2 regions of the Pseudoalteromonas sp. MT33b genome follow, and region 2 is predicted to be linked to the other one. Evidence: predicted binding sites of a transcription regulator. Region 2 holds the regulator's gene; the other holds the start of a gene.

Region 1 (8,906 bases), 520 kb from region 2:
TCGGCTGTACTAAATTATCACTGATCAGGCCAAGGCTATGAACATGGTCATATAAATAAGCAAATTTACTCATTACAAAACGATGGTTAGGATCGAAGCTAAAGGAATAATTAGGGTGATATACCAAGGGTAAGTGTGGGTTTAAGTACATAACTCATTTAATAACGGGATTTGCTACAGCATAGCGAATTTATTCGCCGTTGTTTACTCTGGTACGTGAATTAAGTGTGCTAACTCACGATGTAATAGGCCTTCATCGCCTAAGTTCAGCTCAATCAGGCGCTTCAAATGACTGATACTGTCGATATCAATATGTTCGCAAATAAGTCCGGCATGCTGCTGTTCTACATGGCACAACTCGACTTGCATTTTAATCTCTACAGTTGAGTCGGGTAGGGTAAACGATAAAACGGCTTTACTGTGGATAGGAACTAAAAATGAATCGCTTTTGGTTATAAGCGCACCATGCAAGGATAAATCAAGCAGTTGACATTGATACTTATACTCATCAATACAAAGCGTTGCAGGGCAAGAAAATAATACCCGAGAAAACTGTCTACGCTCATTCATGGTGTGATCCCCAAGTCATTGTCGTTTCATTAACTTAATTCGCTAAAATCAGTATAGTTCAATATGCAAGGTGTGAGTGAAACGATAGCTGGTAAACGTTATCGGCCACAAAAAAGCCCCAAGAAGGGGCTTTCGAATAAGACGGTAAATTAACCAATCTTTTTATATTTAATACGCTTAGGTTGTGCGGCTTCTGCGCCTAAGGTTTTCTTCAACCACTCTTCGTATTCTGTGTAGTTACCATCGAAGAAGTTAATTTGGCCTTCGTCACGGTAATCAAGAATATGCGTAGCGATACGGTCAAGGAACCAACGGTCATGCGAGATACACATTACACAGCCTGGGAACTCTAGAATCGCGTTCTCAAGTGCACGAAGTGTTTCAACATCAAGATCGTTAGTCGGCTCATCCAGTAGTAATACGTTACCACCCGCTTTTAATAGCTTTGCAAGGTGTAAACGGTTGCGCTCACCGCCTGATAAGTCTTTAACGAATTTTTGTTGGTCGTTACCTTTGAAGTTAAAGCGACCAACATAGGCGCGGCTTTGGAATTCAAAGTTACCAATTTTTAATACGTCTTGACCGTTAGAGATCTCTTGGAAAACGGTGTTGCTTTCATCCATGTCGCCACGGAACTGATCAACGGTAGCAAGCTCAACAGTTTCACCCACAAGGATTTCACCACTGTCTGGCTTTTCTTCACCGCTTAACATTTTGAATAAGGTTGATTTACCCGCACCATTGGCACCGATAATACCTACGATTGCACCTTTTGGCATCGCAAAGTTTAAGTCGTCGATTAAAACACGATCGCCAAAGCTTTTCTTAAGACCTTTTACTTCAATAACTTGGTCGCCTAAGCGTGGACCCGGTGGAATGAATAGCTCATTCGTTTCGTTACGTTTTTGGTAATCGTTCTGTTGTAGCTCAGAGAACTGTGCCATACGCGCTTTAGACTTAGCTTGACGGCCTTTCGGGTTTGAACGAACCCATTCAAGTTCTTGTGCAATTGACTTTTGACGAGCTTTTTCAGATTTTTGTTCTTGTTGTAAACGTAAATCTTTTTGCTCAAGCCATGATGAGTAGTTACCTTCCCACGGAATACCTTCACCACGGTCAAGTTCTAAAATCCACCCAGCAACGTTATCTAAGAAGTAACGGTCGTGGGTTACAGCGACCACAGTACCTTCGTAGTCGTGTAAGAAACGCTCTAACCATGCCACAGACTCTGCGTCTAAGTGGTTGGTTGGTTCGTCAAGAATCAGCATGTCTGGTTTTTCAAGCAGTAAACGACAGATGGCAACACGGCGACGTTCACCACCCGAAAGGTGTTCAATTTTAGCATCCCACGGTGGTAAACGAAGAGCATCTGCTGCGCGCTCTAATACGTTATCGATATTGTGACCGTCGTGTGCTTGGATAATTGCTTCAAGCTCGCCTTGCTCTTTTGCAAGTGCATCAAAGTCAGCATCTTCCATAGCATACTCGTTGTATACTTCATCAAGACGGTTTAGCGCATTTTTAACTTCGCTTACGGCTTCTTCAACGGTTTCGCGTACTGTTTTGTTTTCGTCTAAAACAGGCTCTTGCGGTAAGTAACCTATTTTTGTGCCAGGTTGTGGACGAGCTTCACCTTCAAAGTCTTGGTCAACACCTGCCATAATACGAAGTAACGTCGATTTACCTGCGCCATTTAGACCAAGCACACCAATTTTTGCGCCCGGGAAAAAGTGTAAAGAGATATCTTTTAAGATAGTGCGCTTAGGCGGCACAACTTTAGAAACTCGACTCATCGAGAATATAAACTTATCTGGTAACACCATGAAAAGAGCCTTCAATTTATAAGAAAAATTAACAGCCACTATTGTATACCCAAACCACCTCAAAATACAGAATTCAGCGTTTATCAGGGGCTTAATATCATGGTACTGCTTTGCAAAAATAGCGCACGCATTTAAGGAGCATAAATGCAGAGTAAGCGCCTTGTAAGCATTGCACAAAGGCTTAAAACTCATTTTTACAGCGGTGTTGGCTTAAACACAGTAACAAGCCACTTTTTGAGATGCTTGCTCTTTTATCGTGATTAAACACAACCGTCATTCGTAGAGGCACTGCTTTTGGCAATTTAAGGGCCTGCGCATCAACGAAACTGGCTTCCTAAGAGGTTGCTTTAGCACAAATAAAAAAATCATTTGGACATCTAAACATCTAGAGGTTGAAATTTCTAACTATCCGTTCATAATTAGCAGTCTAATAAGTATGCTCGGAGCCCACTATGCCCATTACAGTCAAAGATGAATTGCCCGCAATTGTAAAATTACGTCAAGAGAACGTATTTGTAATGCCTAAAAGTCGTGCGAAAACGCAAGAAATTCGTCCAATGCGTTTGGCCATCTTAAACTTAATGCCGAATAAAGTGGAAACCGAAGTGCAGTTTATTCGGTTGTTGGCTAATTCACCGTTGCAAGTGAATGTTGAGCTGCTGCGTTTAGACACCCACCGAAGTAGCAGTACCTCAGAGCAACACCTCGATACGTTTTATCGTTACTTTTCTGAAGTAAAAGACAATAACTACGATGCCATGATCATCACAGGCGCGCCGCTTGCACATTTAGAGTATGACGACGTTGCTTACTGGGATGAGCTAAAAGTGATTTTAGACTGGGCTGAGCACCACGTTACGTCAACATTATTTTCATGTTGGGCGGCTCACGCAGGGCTTTATCATCACTATGGTTTAAAACGAGAGTTAATGCCTAATAAGCTCAGTGGCGTGTTTACGCACAAAAGTTATTTTGAGCATGCCGCGTTAACGCGCGGTTTTGATGATACCTTTTTAGTTCCGCACTCGCGCTATGGCCACATTGATATTGAAAAAATTAACAGCTGTGATGATTTAGTAGTATTAGCAGGGTCTGAGCGTGTTGGGGCGTATTTAATTAAGAATAAATCAGGCAGCCAAGTATATATAACGGGCCATCCTGAGTATGATGCGCATACATTAAAAGGGGAATATTTACGCGACTGCGAAAAGTCAGACGATGCGCCAAAACCAGAAAACTATTTCCCTGACGATAACCCAGATAACGAACCGTCGAAAACATGGCAAAGTCACGCCTTTTTATTGTTTTCGAATTGGTTAAACTACTACGTGTACCAAACAACACCGTATGATATTAACCTAGTTAGCCAAGACGTAAGGACTAACAACTATGCCGAGTAATGCAGTGAATAAACGCGAACAATTAACCGAGGCGCTCAAGCAGCGAATTTTGATCCTCGATGGCGCGATGGGCACCATGATCCAAGAACATAAATTAGAAGAACAAGACTATCGCGGTGAGCGTTTTAAAGACTGGCATGTCCTTATTAAAGGCAATAATGATTTATTAAGCCTTACTCAGCCAAAGATTATTGCTGATATTCACCGCGCATACCTTAATGCAGGTGCCGACATTATCGAAACCAATACGTTTAATGCCACCACTATTTCGATGGAAGATTATGACATGGCAAACTTAAGCCGTGAAATAAACCTTGAGTCGGCCAAGCTTGCGCGTGCAGCGTGTGACGAATTTACAGCAAAAACACCTGCAAAACCGCGCTATGTTGCAGGGGTCTTAGGGCCAACTTCAAAAACCTGTTCTATTTCACCTGATGTCAATGACCCTGGGTATCGTAATATCAACTTTGATAAATTGGTAAATGCGTATGTTGAATCGACCCTTGCCTTAATGGAGGGGGGGGTAGACATCATTTTAATCGAAACTATCTTTGATACGCTCAACGCAAAAGCCGCTTCGTTTGCTGTAGAAGAAGCGTTTGAACAAGCAGGACGAACTTTGCCAGTCATGATTTCTGGCACCATTACCGACGCCTCAGGACGAACGTTGTCGGGGCAAACAACCGAAGCTTTTTACAATTCAATCCGTCACATTAAACCACTTTCAATTGGTTTAAACTGTGCGCTTGGGCCAGATTTGTTACGTCAATACGTAGAAGAGTTATCGCGTGTATGCGAAACCTTTACCTCGGCTCATCCTAATGCGGGCTTACCTAATGAGTTTGGCGAGTACGACTTGGAAGCGCCTGAAATGGCGAAAGAAATTATTGATTGGGGACAATCGGGATTCATTAATATCGTGGGCGGTTGTTGTGGTACAACCCCTGCACACATTAAAGCCTTTGCCAAAGGCCTTGCAGGAGTTAAGCCTCGTCCATTGCCTGAGCTTGAAGTGCGTATGCGCTTATCGGGCCTTGAAGCGTGTAACTTAAACTAAGGTAGCCGAAATGACACAACAAATAGCAGTATTTACTAACGTCGGCGAACGTACCAATGTGACCGGTTCAGCCATGTTCAAGCGATTGATCATGGAAGAAGATTACGAAACCGCTCTTAATGTTGCCCGTGAACAAGTCGAAAATGGTGCACAGATCATTGATATCAACATGGATGAAGCCATGTTGGATTCAAAAGCCGCGATGGTGAAGTTTCTGAACTTGATTGCCTCTGAGCCAGATATTTCTAAAGTACCGATCATGATCGACTCATCAAAATGGGAAGTTATTGAAGCCGGCTTAAAATGTATTCAAGGCAAGGCGATTGTAAACTCAATTTCACTGAAAGAAGGTGAAGAGCCTTTTATTCGTCAGGCAAAGTTAATTAAACGTTTTGGTGCTGCTGCAGTCGTCATGGCGTTTGACACCGACGGACAAGCAGAAACCGCAGATCGTAAATTTGAAATTTGTGAGCGGAGTTACCGTATTCTAGTGGACGAGATTGGTTTTCCACCAGAAGACATTATCTTCGACCCGAATATATTTGCAGTAGCAACCGGGATTGAAGAGCACGACAACTATGCTGTTGAATTTATTGAAGGCACGCGCCGAATAAAGCAAAACCTACCGTACTGTAAAGTGTCGGGCGGGGTGTCAAACGTGTCGTTCTCGTTCCGTGGTAACAACCCCGTACGTGAAGCGATCCACTCAGTATTTTTATACCATGCCATTAAAGCGGGCATGGATATGGGGATTGTGAATGCAGGCCAGTTGGCTGTGTATGACGATATTCCGGCTGAGCTTAGAAAAGCCGTTGAAGACGTTATACTGAATACCGACCCCGGTGCGGGTGAGCGCCTTGTAGAGCTGGCTCCAAAATACTCAGGGATGGCGCAAGCTGAGCGAGTTGAAGATTTAGAGTGGCGTACATGGTCCGTTGAAAAGCGCCTAGAACATGCGCTTGTAAAAGGCATTACTGAGTATATCGACGAAGACACTGAAGAGTGCCGAGCTGCAGCTGATAAGCCTATTCATGTGATTGAAGGCCCGCTGATGGATGGCATGAATGTGGTGGGTGATTTATTTGGTGCAGGTAAAATGTTCTTACCGCAGGTGGTTAAATCGGCGCGCGTAATGAAACGCGCAGTGGCTTACCTAGACCCCTATATCGAAGCAGAAAAAGAAGAAGGTGCCACGAACGGTAAAGTGGTTATGGCGACCGTTAAAGGCGATGTACATGATATTGGTAAAAACATTGTTGGCGTAGTACTGCAATGTAATAACTACGACGTGATCGATTTAGGTGTGATGGTGCCTGCGGAAAAAATTCTACAAACCGCGATTGACGAAAAAGCCGATATTATCGGTTTATCAGGCCTTATTACGCCCTCATTAGATGAAATGGTGCATGTTGCTAAAGAAATGACTCGTCGTGGTTTCGACTTACCCTTATTAATTGGGGGTGCTACTACCTCGAAAGCCCATACCGCAGTGAAAATTGAGCCACAGTACGATAAAGGTGTGGTGTATGTAAATAATGCCAGTCGTGCTGTTGGTGTGGTCTCTAACCTATTGTCTAAAGAGTTAAAACCTGCGTTTTTAGAAAAAACCAAAGCGGAGTACGAAAAAGTACGTGAACAGCAATCGCGTAAAAAACCACGCTCGAAGCCTGTCACCATTCAACGTGCTCGCGATAATGCCGCACAACTTGACTGGGATAACTACACCCCACCCGTGCCTAAAAAGCTCGGAGTGACAGAGTTTAAAAATGTGTCGATTGCCACGTTAAGACAGTACATCGATTGGACACCGTATTTCATGACATGGTCAATCGCAGGGAAGTATCCGCGTATTCTTAACGATGAAATTGTGGGTGAGCAAGCGCAAAGCTTATTTGCTGATGCCAATGCGATGCTCGACGATTTAGAACAGTCAGGTGCGCTACAACCACTGGGCGTGATTGGTTTATTCCCGGCAAACCGAGTGGGTGATGACATTGAAATTTACACCGATGAAACGCGTACAGACGTGTTAACAACCTCGTGCCATCTGCGCCAGCAAACAGAAAAAACCGATTTTGCGAATTATTGTTTAGCGGATTACATCGCACCTAAAGGAGTCCCCGACTACTTTGGTGCCTTTGCCGTAACCGGAGGGCTTGAAGAAGACGACCTTGCTGATGCCTTCGATGCGAAACAAGATGACTATAACAAAATTATGGTTAAAGCCGTTGCAGACCGTTTAGCTGAGGCTTTTGCGGAGTATTTGCATGAGCAGGTGCGTAAAGAGTATTGGGGCTATGCAAGCGATGAAAACTTATCGAATGATGAGCTTATTCGCGAAAATTACCAAGGTATTCGTCCTGCGCCGGGTTACCCTGCGTGCCCTGAGCACACAGAGAAAAAGAAAATCTGGCAGCTACTCGATACTGAAAATCGCATAGGTATGAAGTTGACGAGCTCTTACGCAATGTGGCCGGGAGCGGCGGTGTCTGGTTGGTACTTTTCTCACCCGGATTCTAAATACTATGCTGTGGCGCAGATTCAAAAAGATCAGGTTGAAGACTACGCTAAGCGCACCAACATGACGCTTGAAGAAGCAGAGCGTTGGTTATCGCCTAATTTAGGTTATGAGCCAGAGTAAAAAATAATAATGTGCTATTCAAAAGCACCGTAAGTACTTAACTTACGGTGCTTTTTTGTTTTTATTTAAGGAAAATTGCATTTATATCTCCGTTAAAACGCGCTTTAAAATCATACTTTCTTCCTTTTAAGCAGCATTTAGCATGTGAAATGAGGCCAATATCCTTCAAATTTAAATATTTGTGTTAAAGTTATTAGTGTAAAGCAAGGTAATTAGGGTAAAGGTGTGATTGATTCAAGCAGCGCAAGTGACAAAGATAAAGCGCTATTTTTACGCGTATTTGCATTTATTGGTGCCATTACTTCTTTTGTAATGTCGGTTACAAGCTACCAAGATGGCTACATAACACTCAGTTTTTTACTGGTTATTGGCGGCTTTGTTTTTGTATCGCCCTTTGTCCTTAAAAATCGCGACCGAACTATTGCTGTGTTAATGCTTTATGCCTTGTACTCGATGATGTGCTTTTTGATTGTGTCGGGTGGTAATAATGGAACTGGGCCTTTGTGGTTATTTATTGTATCGCCTGTTACCTTTTTTATACGAGGTTTAAAACGCGGCGCATTTGACTTAATCATACTGGCTATTGTGATTTCAGTGCTGTTTTACTTCACCGATAAGCTTGGGTATTACAGCTATCCGAATCATTATTTTACGACCCGTGTCATGCTGTGTTTTTCGATTCTTTGTATTCTTGGTGGTTTCTACGAGTATTACCGTAATAAGTACAGTCGAGAGCTTATTGAGCAACTAAAAATAAATCAAAAATTAGCCCGTATTGATGCCATGACCGATTTGTTTAATCGCCGTTATGCTACTGAATGCTTGCAAGATGCGCGTTTTAACGAAGGGGCTGTCTTTTTGTTGATTGATGTAGATAACTTTAAACAAGTGAATGACACCTATGGTCATCAAATTGGTGATGATGTGCTCACTTTCATTGCTTCAATCCTCAAAAGTGTGAGTGGCGAAGAAGACATTGTTGCTCGCTGGGGCGGAGAAGAGTTCCTTATTGTGACCCCGCAAGGACATGAGCGTAGAGCAAGACAATTAGCTGAAAACATTCACCAGCAATTGGCGCAACATGCATTCCAACAAGGGGTTCATAATTTTAAAGTGACGCTGAGCATAGGGCTTCATCAGCGGGCTTCTAACGAGAGCATTGATCACTGTTTAAGTGTGGCAGATAAGTGTTTATACCTTGCTAAATCACACGGTAAAAACCAAACCGTTGCTGAGCTAGATAGTGAAACACATTCACCTGCTTAGGTAATAAAAAACCGCCAAAATGAAGTGACCCCCAATAGTTGGACATTCCAATTACTGGGGGTCTTTTTATGTGCAAAATTAGTGACTATTTTCAAAGTCACTGACTTCGCTCTCAGCTTCTTCTTTCGATTTGCCGTATTTTTGTTGGA
Region 2 (8,906 bases):
TAAGCGATATAGCATATAACAGGATAGACCTGATAATACTTGGAATTTTTATATATTACAGGTATCGTACAGATGCAAGCCCTCTCACTTTTTAACTTATTGCAGGATACTATCGCGTTATGTCAGATTTTCGTGAACAAGCATTACATTACCACGCTCACCCCGTTCCAGGTAAAATTAGTGTAGAACTAACTAAACCAGCAGAAACGGTTAATGATCTCGCTCTAGCATATAGTCCAGGTGTCGCAGAGCCCGTCCGTGAGATAGCAGCCGATCCAGCAAATGCCTATAAATACACCGGCAAAGGTAATATGGTTGCGGTTATTTCAAACGGTACCGCAATTTTAGGCTTAGGCAATTTAGGTCCGCTTGCATCAAAACCTGTGATGGAAGGTAAAGCACTTTTATTTAAACGCTTTGCAGGTTTAGACTCGATAGATATCGAAGTAAAACACCGCACGACAGAAGACTTCATTAATACTGTTGCAAATATTGCCGATACGTTTGGTGGTATCAACCTAGAAGATATTAAAGCGCCAGAGTGTTTCGAAATTGAAAAAGCGCTTATTGAGCGTTGTAGCATCCCTGTTTTCCACGATGACCAACATGGTACTGCAATCGTAACAGCAGCAGGCATGCTAAATGCGCTTGAAGTACAGGGTAAAGATATCGAAGACGCGATTATCGTGTGTTTAGGTGCCGGTGCAGCAGCGGTTGCATGTATGGAACTACTTATTAAATGTGGTGCATTGCGTGAGCACATTTATATGCTTGACCGCAAAGGCGTGATCCATACACGTCGAGATGACTTAAACGAGTATAAATTGCTATTTGCTAACAATACCGATAAGCGCACTTTGCAAGATGTGATAGCCGATGCTGATGTATTTGTTGGTGTATCTGGCCCTAACTTATTAACCGCTGAAGATTTAAAACTGATGGCAGATAAGCCGGTGGTTTTTGCATGTTCAAACCCTGATCCAGAAATCGCGCCAGCTGTTGCACACGGTGCACGTAATGATTTAATTATGGCAACAGGGCGTTCTGATTACCCTAATCAGGTTAATAATGTATTGTGTTTCCCATTCATTTTCCGCGGTGCGCTTGATGTGCGTGCGACATCAATCAATGATGAAATGAAAATTGCAGCGGTGCATGCTATTCGTAGTATTGCGAAAGAGCCTGTGCCTAACGAAGTGCTTAAGGCGTCGGGTGTTGATTCACTTGAGTTTGGTGCTGAGTACATTATTCCAAAACCAATGGACCCACGCTTATTACCACGTATTGCACGTGCTGTTGCAGAAGCAGCCGTTGAGTCTGGTGTGGCGCAAATTGACATGCCAGAAAACTACATGCGTTAAATAATTAGGTACCTATTCGTTTGATTAAGCGGGTAGGTATAACTAACTGCAAATAAAAAACTCAGCCAAGGCTGAGTTTTTTTATGTCTGAGAAATCGGCTACGATCCGGTGGCCGAAATATTTACTCTGAATCAAGTACGGGGATATCTAACCCCATTTCTTGCATAATTCTTTTTACTTCTTCAGGTACTTTTTCAGGGTTATCTTTACGAAGGTCGTCATCATTCGGTAATGGTTGACCTGTAAAAGCGTGTAAAAAGGCTTCGCACAGTAGCTCACTGTTAGTGGCATGACGAAGATTATTAATCTGACGACGCGTGCGCTCATCAGTTAATACTTTTAATACGTTCAGCGGAATTGATACGGTAATTTTTTTTACTTGCTCTGATTTTTTACCGTGTTCTGCATATGGGTGAATGTATTCACCGTTCCATTTAGCCATAAGTTGTTTCGTTGCCTCGGTTGTCAGTTGTTTACGCCTTATCCACAGCGCAAGATGCGGAAATTCTATCGCTTTAAAAAAGATAGTCAAATACTAGTTATTTAGCCATCTAGTCGTGTAAATGTATAAACTTCTATGTAATGGCGATAAATGCTTTGACTTCTCATATTTGATCATCTAACCTTTTAGACGTCTAAACATCCAATTCTAAGTAGGTGATGAAATGAGTGAAAAAAATAAAGCGACGATTGCTGTTCGTCATGGCATTGAAGCCGATAAACACCACGGTGCAGTCGTTCCACCAATTTACTTATCAACCACTTATTCGTTCGCTGATTTTGATACTAAGCGCCAATATGACTATGGCCGCAGTGGTAACCCTAACCGTGATATTTTAGCCGAAACACTCGCTGAACTAGAGGGCGGAGCTAAAGGCATTATTACTGCGACAGGCATGGCGGCTGTTCACTTAACGACACAGCTTTTGAATAGCGATGATACCTTGGTTATTCCACATGACTGTTACGGCGGTAGCTATCGTTTATTTACCTCATTAGAGAAGCGCGGTTTACTGAAACTAAAAGTGCTTGATTTAACAAAAGCTGAAAATCACCAAGAAATCTTAGCGATAAAACCTAAACTGATCTGGATTGAAACACCCAGTAACCCCATTTTACGCCTAACAGATATTAAAGCGATTACCGCCATTGCTAAACAATCCGGTGCACTTGTTGCGGCTGATAACACGTTTTTATCGCCGGCCTTGCAAAACCCGATTGAGTTTGGTGTTGATATAGTCGTGCATTCAACGACTAAATACATTAACGGTCACTCTGATGTGGTTGGCGGTGCTGTTATTGCAGCAACGCAAGAGTTGGGTGATGAACTGGCTTGGTGGGCAAATAATATTGGTATTACGGGTGCACCGTTTGATAGTTATCTTACTCTGCGTGGTTTACGCACTTTAAATGTGCGTTTAAAACAGCACCAAGAGAATGCGTTTGCAATTGCAGAATATTTAGAAGATTCACCGTTTGTGAGCCAAGTATATTATCCCGGTCTCGCTTCTCATCCTCAGCATGCGCTCGCTAAAGCACAGCAACGCGGTTTTGGTGGCATGGTGAGTTTTGATATTAAAGGCGACATTAATGATGCTGCGGCTTTTCTAACAGGCCTTAAAGAGTTTAGCTTAGCCGAATCATTGGGGGGCGTTGAGAGTTTAATTTGTCACCCTGCGACCATGACTCATGCTGGAATGGAGGCAAAAGCTCGCTTAGAAGCAGGGGTGGGTGATACGTTAATTCGTATCTCTGTTGGCATTGAGGATGTAAAAGATTTAATTGCCGATTTAGACCGTGTTTTCAATTTAGTTAAACCAGGTCAGGGGCAGCAAGCCACTCAGAGCAACGCGAAGCAAACGCACACGCAAGCCAATACGCAACAAAGCAGCACTTTTAAGTTAACGCCAGCACATACGGCATTGTGGTAGAAAAATGGTAAATATTGTTCATAAATTTGGTGGCTCAAGCTTAAGCTCTGCAGAGCGTTATCATGCTGTGGCAAATATTGTTTTAGCAAATACGCAGCAAGGTGATTGTGTGGTGGTGTCTGCATCGGGCAAAACAACCGACACCTTGGTAAAACTTTGGCAAAGTTATCAACAGCAAGATAACCAAGCGGTTAGTGATATTTTATTGCTGATTGATAATAATCAGCGCGCCTTAATAGAGCAGCTGTTAGTAGCAAAAAACAAGCAGCAGGCATTGGCACAATTAAAAGATGAGCTGGCGCTATTAAATATACTTATTGCTAAACAGCAACTACAAGAAGCCGTGTTGCTAGCACATGGAGAAGTATGGTCTGCGCGTTTATTAGCGGGCTATCTAAATCAGCTGGGTGTGGCAGCACAGGATGTGGATGCACGGCAGTTATTTACATTAAATGATGGCCAACTATTGCATCAAAAGAATCAACAGCAATGCACCGATGCGATCAGTAAAGTAAAGATCAATGTGGTGACAGGCTTTATCGCTGCAGATTGTCAGGGTAAGACGGTAACACTGGGTCGTAATGGCAGTGACTACAGTGCGACCTTGTTAGCAAGCTATACCTTTGCCAAGCAAGTGTCTATTTGGACTGATACCCAAGGTGTATTCAGTACAGACCCTCGTAAGGTGAAAAACGCCGTTAAATACGCAAAAGTGTGCCGAGAGCAAGCTAATTTATTGGCTCGCTTAGGTAACCCTGTTTTACATGCAAAAACCTTATCACCGCTTAAAGACAGCGACATTAAACTTGTTGTAAGAAGTAGCTTTGATTGTGATGCCAGCCCAACTGAGGTTGTAAAAGAAGGGTATAGCAAGGCGAAGCGTTTTATTACGACCTTAGATAATATCGATTTACTGCGTGTTGATACGCTAAGCACAGGTGAAGTGGGGGAGCTGAGTCAGCTAATTCAGCACAGTTTGCATCATTTTGTGAAAGAAGGTGATACCTATTTGCTGGTACCAGGGCACAGTACTCATCAAGTGGTGAGTCACCTTGCTGGGCGGGCTAATATTGTTGAATCTAATTTAAGCGGCTGCGCGGTTGTGGCACCAAGTAGCGATGTGAGCCAGTTAGCTGAACAAGCAATTTCGCTCCTTAAAGAGCAAAGTATTCATCCACGCTTTGTACAACAAGATCAGCAGTATGTGTTGCTACTAAACGATCAAGCTATAGACAGCGATGTACTGACCCTGTTGCATGATAAATTGGTCAACAAGGGTCAAGAACTGGCTATTATCGTGGCTGGGCTGGGTAATGTTGGTGAAGTCTTTCTATCACAGTTACAGGCTCAGTTTGTTAGGTTATCAGCTCATTACCAGATTAAAGTCGTGGCATTATTACGCTCAAAACAAATGCTATTTAGTGCCAGTGGCTTGAACACAGAAACGTGGCAAGCGCAGTGGCAAAGTGAAGCCCAACACTACGATAAAGAAACACTGCTAACACGTATTAGCGAACTTGATTACGAACACAAAGTGGTGATTGATATCACCGCCAGTGAAGCGTTTAGCCAATTATACCCAGCACTCGTTGAGCTTAATTGTCATTTAATTAGTGCCAATAAATATGCAGGCACAGCGGCAAATGATTGGTATCAAACATTGCGCTCTAATTTAGCTGAGCGTAATTTGTTGTGGCGTTATAACACCAGTGTAGGGGCCGGCTTACCAATTAACTTTGCATTGGCAGACTTACAAAATAGTGGTGATAGTATTCATCGTATAGAAGGGGTTTTTTCGGGGACGCTGTCGTGGTTGTGCAGTTGCTATGATGGTAACGTTCCGTTTACTGAACTTGTGCTACAAGCGCAGCAAATGGGCTACACCGAACCTGACCCGCGTGAAGATTTATCTGGCCGAGATATGCAGCGCAAGTTACTTATTTTAGCCCGCGATTTAGGGTTAGATTTAGAGCTTGATGACATTGCATTAACGCCATTGATGCCTGAAGAACTGGCAACAGGAAGTTGGCAAGACTTCCTTGCGAACAGGCATTTGCTTGATGCATTCATCGAAGAAAAGGCTGCCATTGCACAGGCCGAAAATAAAGTTGTTCGCTACACCGGTGCAATTACGCTCGTTGATGGTAAAGCGAAAGCAGCCGTTGGCTTAGTGAATGTTGCACACGATGATGTATTAGCTAGCTTAAAGCCGGGTGATAATATTTTTGTGATTAATTCGCAGTGGTACACAGACAACGCGCTCGTCATTCAAGGCCCTGGTGCAGGAAAAGAAGTGACTGCTGCGGGAGTTCATTCAGACCTTTACTGGTTAGTGAATAACTTAAAATAATTTTGCTGATCTTAGTTTAAATAGCTAAGCAAAAAGCGCCCAATGGGCGCTTTTTTATTAGTCTAATAAAGGTGTTAAAGACTGTTTAGAACAGCTCTTCCTCTGTAGAAAGTGACTCTTCAAACACATTAGTCGGTTGCTCAAGGACATACTTCGTCGGAGCGGTGCCTTTAATAAAGTACTCAAAGCGACTGGTGTAATCATTTTTATGGCTCAGTAACCCTGTTGCTAAATCAATGCGCACAGACACTAAGCCTTCTGGAAACTCAATCGGTGCCTCAGGCATACCATCTAAAGCAACTCGCATAAAATCAACCCAAGCTGGTTGAGCCGTTTTTGCGCCTGATTCAGCCCCTGATATTTGTGACTTATCAAGGTTACTGTTGTAGGTTGAACGACCCAGTGGGTTGCCTGGGTTATCAAAGCCAACCCACACAGAGGTCAGTACATTGCGATTAAAACCACTAAACCATGTATCAACAGAGTCATTCGTGGTTCCGGTTTTACCTGCTAGATCACGGCGATCAAGCGCTTGTGCACGCCAGCCAGTACCACTCCAACCTGTTTTATGTGCCCAGCTTCCGCCACCCCAAATTGCGCTGTGCATTGCTTGCGAAATTAAGAAAGCATTTTGTTTTGAGATGATACGAGGCGCGCAGCGAGGCTGAGCATTGTGTTCTAATTCTGTGGCCACCAGTTGGCTATCATCAAGTGTTGCAAAATCGGGCGTGACCTTTTGCTCTGGGGTATCACAGGCAAGCTCTGGTGTGGCTTTATATAAAGTTGTTCCAGCAGAATCTTGAATTTCAGAGATGTAATAAGGCGTAATTAAGTGCCCTCCATTTGCAAAGGCACTCATGCCGCGTGCAAGCTCAAGAGGCGTAATAGAGGCACTCCCTAATGCCAGCGACTCACTGCGGTTAATGTCGCTATTCAAAAAGCCAAACTTTAATAAATGATCTGCTGTGCGCTCTAAACCAACACCGCGTAATAACCGAACTGAAATAACGTTTTTAGATTGTGCTAAAGCACGACGAATACGAATAGGGCCATTGTAAACTGCTGGGCTATTTTTAGGACGCCATGCAACACCTTGGCTTTTGTCCCATTGGTTAATGGGGGCATCATTTAAGATTGAGGCTAAGGTATAGCCATTTTCTAACGCCGCTGAGTAAATAAATGGTTTAATATTCGAACCTACTTGGCGCTTAGCTTGTACTGCACGATTATATTGGCTTTGCTCAAAACTATACCCTCCCACAATGGCTTTTATGCGACCATCTTGAGGGTCAAGTGATACTAAGGCGCTTGATGCTTCGGGTACTTGGCTTAAAATATAACTGTCATCTGGATTCTTACGTAGCCAAATTTGTTCGCCAGCATTGAGAATTTCGGTGGCCGTTTTCGGTGCAAAACCTTGGCGATAACGGGTAATGTATTTACGTGCCCATTTTAGGCCATCCCACTCAAGGGTTATATGCTCGCCATTTTTTAGTAATACCTGCGCAGATTGCTCAGCAACATTAGTGACTACGCCCGCACGTAAAGGGCCAAACTCTTTCACGTCTTTTAGTTTATCTAAAATAGCGTCTTCGCTAAGCGGACTATCCGTATTGCTATCCCAAAGCTGCGCGGTGGCGCCTCGGTATCCATGGCGCATATCGTAGGCATGTAGATTGTCGACGAGCGCATCTTGGGCTGCTTGTTGAATATTAGACTCAACACTGGTGTATACTTTAAAACCGGTGTTGTATGCACGTTCGTGGCCGTAACGGGCCACCATTTCTGCACGCACCATTTCAGAGATATACGGTGCATAGACTTCAATTTCTGCCCCATGAAATTTAGCGGTAATTGGTGCGTTAATGGCTTCTTCGTATTCACTCTGGGTAATATATTTTTCGGTTAACATACGGCCAAGAACAACATTTCGTCGACTTTTTGCGCGTGCAGGGTTACGAATGGGGTTTAAAGCCGAAGGCGCTTTGGGGAGACCTGCAATCATTGCCATTTGAGGCAGTGTAAGCTCATTCAGTTCTTTACCGTAATACACTTGTGCAGCAGCACCTATACCGAATGCGCGGTTACCTAATTCAATTTTATTTAAATATAATTCGAGAATTTCATCTTTGCTTAATATGCTTTCTATGTGCAAAGCAATGAAGATCTCTTTCACTTTACGGATGTATGCTTTTTCACGAGTTAAGAAGAAGTTACGGGCAAGTTGCATTGTTATAGTACTTGCGCCTTGTTTCTTTTCTCCTGTAGATATGAGTACAATGGCTGAGCGGATGATACCGATAGGGTCGATACCAATATGTTCATAAAATCGATTATCTTCAGTTGCTAAAATAGCATCGATTAAAGGCTGGGGAATTTCATCGATTGTGACCGGAATGCGGCGTTTTTCACCGAATTGGTTAATCAATAAACCATCTCTAGAAAATACTTGCATAGGTGTCTGTAATTGAACGTCTTTCAGTACCTGAACGCTAGGAATATCAGGTTTAACGTAATAGTATAGACCGACTAAAGTGATTAGTCCTAAAAATGAGCAGATGATAATAAATTGTAAAGTTCGTTTTAATAAAATCACTTATATTTTCCCTAAATGGACTCCCAATTAGAATCGGAGACTGCTAGTATATATTGATTAAAAAATGAATAATATTTTTTCAGATAAAAATTATAACTTGTTTATTATTAAAACAAAGGCCAAGTTGCAAACATGCTAAGTCAGCTATTTAAAAAGCCTTCATCTATGATGGTAGGGATCGACATTGGATCGCACTGCATTAAAGCAGTGTTGTTGCAGGAGACAGACACAGGTTTGCGACTTGAGGCGTTAGCTATAGAGCCAATGCCAAAGGGAGCAATGTCTGAGCGTACAATTCAAGACATTGAAGCGATTGGCAATGTTATCGCTAAATTAAAAAGGAAAATACCTAAATCTGTTCAGGCTGCGGCAGTAGCCGTGTCTGGTCAAACCGTGATCACCAAAGTGATTTTCATGGATGTATCATTAACTGATGCTGAATTAGAGTCGCAAATTGCAATTGAGGCAGATAGCCTCATACCGTACCCACTTGATGAAGTAAATATAGACTTTGAAAAACTCGCCATTAATGAGGCCGATCCGAGCAAGGTTAATGTATTGCTCTCAGCTGCCCGTACAGAAAGTGTTGAGGCACGCGTTGGTGCTTTAGAAACGGCTAATTTAAAAGCTAAAGTGGTCGATGTAGAAAGTTATGCACTTAGTCGAA

What was found. Region 2 encodes MetJ, which represses methionine synthesis genes. Its sites were predicted from a motif close to TAGACGTCTAGACGTCTA; they were not measured.
Region 1: the regulator MetJ is predicted to act here: its motif matches at 2,764-2,781, upstream of metA (homoserine O-succinyltransferase).

What each region holds. Positions count from the first base shown of each region.
Region 1 covers NZ_CP059831.1:2,589,770-2,598,675, reverse strand. The annotation lists gene H3302_RS11780 (histone deacetylase) at 1-151, opposite strand, end outside; gene H3302_RS11775 (PilZ domain-containing protein) at 205-570, opposite strand; gene ettA (energy-dependent translational throttle protein EttA) at 720-2,393, opposite strand; gene metA (homoserine O-succinyltransferase) at 2,846-3,793, shown strand; gene H3302_RS11760 (homocysteine S-methyltransferase family protein) at 3,783-4,850, shown strand; gene metH (methionine synthase) at 4,861-7,491, shown strand; gene H3302_RS11750 (GGDEF domain-containing protein) at 7,717-8,757, shown strand; gene H3302_RS11745 (CsbD family protein) at 8,836-8,906, opposite strand, start outside.
Region 2 covers NZ_CP059831.1:3,107,281-3,116,186, reverse strand. The annotation lists gene H3302_RS14075 (malic enzyme-like NAD(P)-binding protein) at 120-1,361, shown strand; gene metJ (met regulon transcriptional regulator MetJ) at 1,484-1,804, opposite strand; gene metB (cystathionine gamma-synthase) at 2,028-3,293, shown strand; gene metL (bifunctional aspartate kinase/homoserine dehydrogenase II) at 3,298-5,643, shown strand; gene H3302_RS14055 (penicillin-binding protein 1A) at 5,729-8,239, opposite strand; gene H3302_RS14050 (pilus assembly protein PilM) at 8,372-8,906, shown strand, end outside.